DNA from 2 places in the Colwellia aquaemaris genome. Region 2 is predicted to be linked to the other one. Evidence: predicted binding sites of a transcription regulator. Region 2 holds the regulator's gene; the other holds the start of a gene.

The links. The regulator MetJ, encoded in region 2, represses methionine synthesis genes. The targets are predictions, from matches to a motif close to TAGACGTCTAGACGTCTA.
Region 1: the regulator MetJ is predicted to act here: its motif matches at 1,129-1,146, upstream of metK (methionine adenosyltransferase).

Annotation. Positions count from the first base shown of each region.
Region 1 is NZ_BAAJLV010000004.1:439,055-442,261, forward strand. It holds gene AC27HL_RS13895 (MDR family MFS transporter) at 1-25, opposite strand, end outside; gene murI (glutamate racemase) at 251-1,063, shown strand; gene metK (methionine adenosyltransferase) at 1,240-2,427, shown strand; gene AC27HL_RS13910 (ABC transporter permease) at 2,561-3,207, opposite strand, start outside.
Region 2 is NZ_BAAJLV010000007.1:106,826-110,032, reverse strand. It holds gene metL (bifunctional aspartate kinase/homoserine dehydrogenase II) at 1-115, opposite strand, end outside; gene metB (cystathionine gamma-synthase) at 176-1,333, opposite strand; gene metJ (met regulon transcriptional regulator MetJ) at 1,565-1,897, shown strand; gene AC27HL_RS16820 (VOC family protein) at 1,977-2,387, opposite strand; gene ccoG (cytochrome c oxidase accessory protein CcoG) at 2,588-3,207, opposite strand, start outside.

The sequences.
Region 1 (3,207 bases), on a different contig from region 2:
GTGCTAGTGATACATGGCTTTTCATGGTTATCTTTTTACCTTATATTTCAATATTCAAGCATATATATAAACAAAAAACTTTACAATATTTTTATCAAGCTGAAACAAATTCTCTGTGCAACTTTACTATTAATTAATAGACCTACTTTGCCTGTTGATAATATACTTAGTGCAAGATAATTGTTCCCTTTGTAAAACTGCACTAAACCTAATGCCCACAAACTGTAAACTAAATATTCAAACACCTGCAATGAGTCAATTAGAGAGCGAGCACATTAGTGACAATCGACCCATTGGAATTTTTGATTCTGGTATTGGTGGTTTATCTATTATGCAGTGCATTGCTAAGCAACTTCCCAGTGAAAACCTTATTTATGTTGCAGATACATTACATGCCCCATATGGTGAAAAATCCACGCAATTCATTCAACAGCGCGTACATGAAATTGCTAAATGGTTTATCGAAAAAAACACCAAAGCAATAGTTGTTGCATGCAATACCGCTACCGTTAGTGCCATTGATAAGCTTCGTGAGAATATTAATATTCCAGTAATAGGTGTTGAGCCAGCAATTAAACCCGCAGCTAGTTTAAGCAAAAATAAAAAAGTGGCTATTTTAGTAACCAAGGCAACGGCAGAAAATCAGCGTTTTTTATCCTTAGTAAATCAGTACCGAAATAATAGTGATGTGTACATTCAACCTTGCCCAGGCTTAGTTGAACTAATCGAGCAAGATCAAAAAAATTCAGCAAGCTGTAAAGACTTACTTTCAAGCTATTTACGCCCCCTACTCGAAAAAGGTGTAGATACTATAGTATTAGGGTGTACGCATTACCCATTAGTAAAATCTTTGATCAGCGACATTTGTGGTAAAAATATCATGATAATGGAAACTGCGTTGCCTGTGACGGAACAATTACAAAGGCGACTTAACTCAAAACAATTACTTAATAACAATAGTCAAATAGGCAGCACACATTTCTTTAGCTCGAAAAATTGCGCGGCACAACAGCAACTTTTTTCTCATCTTTGGCAACGCCCTCTTATCGTCAATAAATTTTAAAAGCATTTTTCCTGACTTAAAACGTCGAAATATGGCGTTATTTTGTCTTAATTTGACTTAGCACAAAGACGTTTAGCCATCTAGGCGTAAAAAACTCTAGGAAATAGTTAACTAAACGGTTAGAATGTCGCTATTAAAACGGATATTGTTTTTCAGCTTATTTATACAGAGGTTTTATGTCTACACACCTTTTTACTTCTGAGTCAGTGTCAGAAGGTCACCCGGATAAAATTGCCGATCAAATTTCTGATGCGGTATTAGATGCAATTATCGCAAAAGACAAGAACGCACGCGTTGCTTGTGAAACTATGGTAAAAACCGGCGTTGCCATTATTTCAGGCGAAGTATCAACTAATGCTTGGGTTGATTTGGAAAAACTAACCCGTAAGGTTATTAGCGAAATTGGCTATACCTCATCAGACGTTGGTTTTGATGGTGAAACCTGTGGCATTATGAACTTAATTGGTCAACAATCACCAGAAATCGCTCAAGGTGTTGACCGCTCTAGCCCTGAAGAACAAGGCGCAGGTGATCAAGGCTTAATGTTTGGCTATGCAACTAACGAAACACCAACCTTAATGCCTGCACCGTTATACTATTCACATCGTTTAGTGGAACGCCAAGCCGAGGCGCGTAAATCAGGTGTTTTACCTTGGTTACGCCCAGATGCAAAATCACAAGTAACGTTTATTTATGAAGACAATAAACCTGTTGCTATTGATACTGTGGTACTTTCTACTCAGCACAACCCTGACATTAAACAAGAAGATTTAGTGAATGCGGTAATGGAAAACATTATTAAGCATGTGTTACCTGAAGAGCTATTAACTGCCGACACTAAATATCACATTAACCCTACCGGTCGTTTCGTTATCGGTGGTCCAGTAGGTGACTGTGGTTTAACAGGTCGTAAGATTATTGTTGATACTTATGGCGGCATGGCGCGTCATGGTGGTGGTGCATTCTCAGGTAAAGATCCATCAAAGGTTGACCGCAGTGCTGCGTATGCTGGCCGTTACGTTGCTAAAAACATTGTAGCTGCTGGTTTAGCAGATCGTTGTGAAATTCAAGTGTCTTATGCTATTGGTGTTGCCGAGCCTACTTCAATTTCTGTTGATACCTTTGGCACAGGTAAAGTCTCTGAACAGCGCTTGGTTGAACTAGTACGTGAACATTTTGACTTACGCCCATACGGCATTACTAAAATGTTAGATCTTCTACATCCTATGTATCAGCAAACTGCAGCATACGGACATTTTGGTCGTGAACCATTTGAAATGACAGTAGGTGATGATACCTTTACGGCCTTTAGTTGGGAAAAAACCGATAAAGCTGAAGCTTTACGTCAAGCAGCAAATATTTAAGTAAACATTAATATTTGGGTTAGCGATAAATTAACGCTTTCTTTCAGATGTTAAAAAACGCAGTCTAATTAGACTGCGTTTTTTTATGCTTACTAGGGTTAGTTAACTAAATCTAGCTCCCCTTGTAATTAGGTTACTCATAACGCAACGCACTTATTGGATTCTTACGAGCGACTTTTGCGGCATTGGTGCCAACGGTAAACCAAGCAATAAATAATGATAATGCGCCGACGAATAAACAAATAGGCAATAACCAAATTTGCTCAATTCGATAAGGAAACGACTCCAGCCAAGTTAACATAGCGTATGCGGCAATAGGCCAGGCAATAATATTAGCCAATACGACTGGTTTCGAGAACTGCCAAATTAACAACTTAACGATATCTTTAACACTCGCCCCCATCACCTTGCGAATGCCAATTTCTTTGGTGCGACGCTCAACGGTAAAGGCAGACAAGCCATATAAACCTAAACATGCAATAATTATAGCTAATACAGAGAATGCTAAAAACAATTGCGCCATTGTTAGTTCGTCTTGATATTGCGCTTGCATCATCTCTGACAAAAACTGCAAATTAATCGGTTGCAGTGGCACATTAGTTTTCCATACTTGCTCAATTTTCTCTATTAATTGCGGTAAGCGTTCAGAATTAAGTACCGCCGAATCAACAGTGATATTCGCAACATTAAAACGGTTAGAGTTCAGCATAAATGCTGTGGCGCGAATACCAAATTTGATCGATCTAAAATGAATATCTGGTATTACACCAATCACAGTTA
Region 2 (3,207 bases):
CAATACAGGCCGAGGTTGCTAAACTACTGCCACCAAATTTATGTACATTACAAGCAGCTTTAGCCAACTGGTTTTTTGTGGAAGTAAGCTCCACAGCTGAATTTACGTCTGTCATTTTATTTCCAAGCACATGCGCATGTTTATCTAATTAAAAATTATCTTGAGACTATTTCGGTTATATTTGACTAGCGGTAAGTGCCTGCGCTAAATCTGCTAAAATGTCGTCTATGTCTTCAATCCCAACTGAAAGGCGCACTAAAGACTGAGTAATACCTGCGGCAAGTTGCGCTTCAATTTCCATGCCCGCATGAGTCATGGTTGATGGATGACTGATCAAACTTTCTACCCCACCTAATGATTGCGCTAAAGTAAAAAATTCAAGTTTATCAAACAGCACCTTTACTGCTTCAACACCGCCTTTAAGTTCAAAGCTCATCATGGCGCCAAAGTCATGCTGCTGCTTTTTCGCTAACTCATGCTGCGGATGGTTAACTAGCCCTGGGAAATACACTTTTTCCACCGCCGGATGTTGCTGTAAAAATTCGGCAACCGCATTGGCATTAAATTGGTGCTGCTTCATGCGTATCGGTAAAGTTTTCAAGCCCCGTAGCGCTAAAAAGCTGTCAAATGCCGAACCGGTAATACCGATACAGTTAGCCCACCAAGCAAGTTCTTCACCTAAGGCTTGCTCTTTGGTCACTAATACTCCACCAACAACATCACTATGACCATTGATATATTTAGTGGTTGAGTGAAAAACAATATCAGCACCTAATAACAAAGGTTGCTGCAATGCTGGCGATAAAAAGGTGTTATCAACAGCAACCAAAGCGCCAGCTTGATGAGCTTGTTGAGTAATATCTTCAATATCCACCAAACGCAGTAACGGGTTACTTGGCGTTTCAATTAGCACTAGTTTAGGTTTTGTTGCTAAGGCCTGTGTTAATGCCGCTTGATCATTTTGATCAACAACAATTAACTTAAACTGCCCACGCTTGGCAAGATGGGTAAACAGACGAAAACTGCCACCGTAACAATCATGAGGAATAACCACAGTATCATCGGTATTTAGCAACTGACAAACCAGATGTACGGCTGACATTCCCGTGCTAGTGACAATACCTAGCGCCCCTTGCTCTAAATCAGCAATGGCTTGAGCAAACGTAGCACGAGTTGGATTACCCGTACGTGAATAATCAAACTGACGCTTTTCATTAAAACCTTTCAGTGCATAGGTGCTAGAAAGGTGAATTGCAGGAATAACCGCACCATGATGTTGGTCACTATTAATACCTGCACGAACCGCAGTTGTGGCAATTTTTTTCTCGCTCATGTGTGCTCCAGTATAGACATTCTTCTATATAGATGTTTGGACGTCTATAAATCTAAACGGTTTAAAGTGTGCGGTCAAGTACTTTAGACATCTAACCTTCTACACATTCGTTATTGACTCACGCCTCACAACCAGTAAAATTAGCCGTCAAGAATAAACTTATAACTTACTGGTATACCAGATAAGCTAATTATAGGTTTTTCATAATCATTTAAGCATAGAGGAATATTCATGGCAGAGTGGAATGGCGAGTATATTAACCCTTACGCCGAACACGGGAAAAAAAGTGAACAAGTAAAAAAGATCACCGTGTCTATCCCTTTACGTGTGTTGAAAGTGCTAACCGATGAAAGAACACGTCGTCAGGTAAATAACTTACGTCATGCAACCAACAGCGAACTATTATGTGAAGCATTTTTACATGCTTTTACTGGCCAACCATTGCCAGACGATGCTGACTTAGCAAAAGACAATACACAGAAGCTACCGGCCAGTGTTCGTAAAGCGTTAGAAGCACAAGGTGTGACTGACTTTAGCGAATACGAAACAGAAGTAGAAGATTAAAGCGAAACGAGTATCCAAGAGATTAATAAAGGCGCTTTAAGCGCCTTTTTATTTTTGAGCTAAGACTATCTACCAATTATTAACCTGCTTGATTCAACTGTAATAAATCCCATTTAGTGCCATATAAATCTTTAAAAACAACGACTGTACCGTACTCTTCTATTCGTGGCTCCTCGGTAAATTCAACGCCATGAGTTTTCATGTGCTCGTAGTCGCGCCAAAAGTCATTGGTTTGTAGAAAGAGAAAGACTCGTCCACCGGCTTGGTTGCCAACAGATTTTTTTTGCTGATCATCACTGGCTTGCGCTAGCAACAAATTTGTCCCGTTTGAATTTGGTGGGGCGATTTGTACCCAGCGCTTGCCAGCACCTAAATCGCTATCTTCAATAAGCTGAAAGTTTAGTTTTGTGGTATAGAATTCAATAGCGTCATCATAGTTTTCAACAACTAAGGCGATATTCGATATTCTTTGCTCAATGGGGTTTGTCATGATCACTCTATTCGCTAGGTAAAAAGTTATTTTACCGTATTTTAACACTAACAATAAGTAAGGATAACTGAATTATCGAGGTGATTGATACTGTGCACGCCAATGTGATTTACTGCAGCTGTCTTGCAGGCCTTAGCTTTTTCCAAAAAAAAAGGCGCCCCATCGACGCCTTGGTTAAATAACCCAATCTACACACCAAATTAGTTTGAGAAAAATTTCGTCTCCGTTACTGCTTTTACTTCCGGCTTATCGCTAACACTGACTTCCAGCGACACTTCACTAACTCGGCCTTTAATATCGTCAGCAGCCATAGTTAAATGCACTGGCACATTGGCAATTTCTCCTGCTTTAATCAATATGTCTTTATCTGCACTTAAGCTCACTTTGTTATCTAATACATTGACGTTAAAGTGGCGATCTATTTGTGACTTATTAGTAATTTTCAATAAATAGCTATTCGTAACATTATCTTCAAAATCTAGCTGATAAAGTGCCGCTCTGTCTCTAAGCACTGAAAATTCAATTGGCACCCGCACCTGAATGGTATACACCATAAAAGCCATAGCTAGTATTGATAAAACCCCGTAACCGATAATTTTCGATCGCAACAATTTAGCTTTTTTGCCAAGTAATGCATTTTCACTGGTGTAACTAATTAACCCTTTAGCATAGTTAAACTGGCTCATGGCTTGATCACAGGCATCGGCACAAGCACCACAATTTATGCACTCATATTGCAGGCCATTACGAATATCAATACCAACTGGGCAAACTTCCACACAAAGATTACAGTCAACACAGTCTCCTAGCCCTAGCTCTT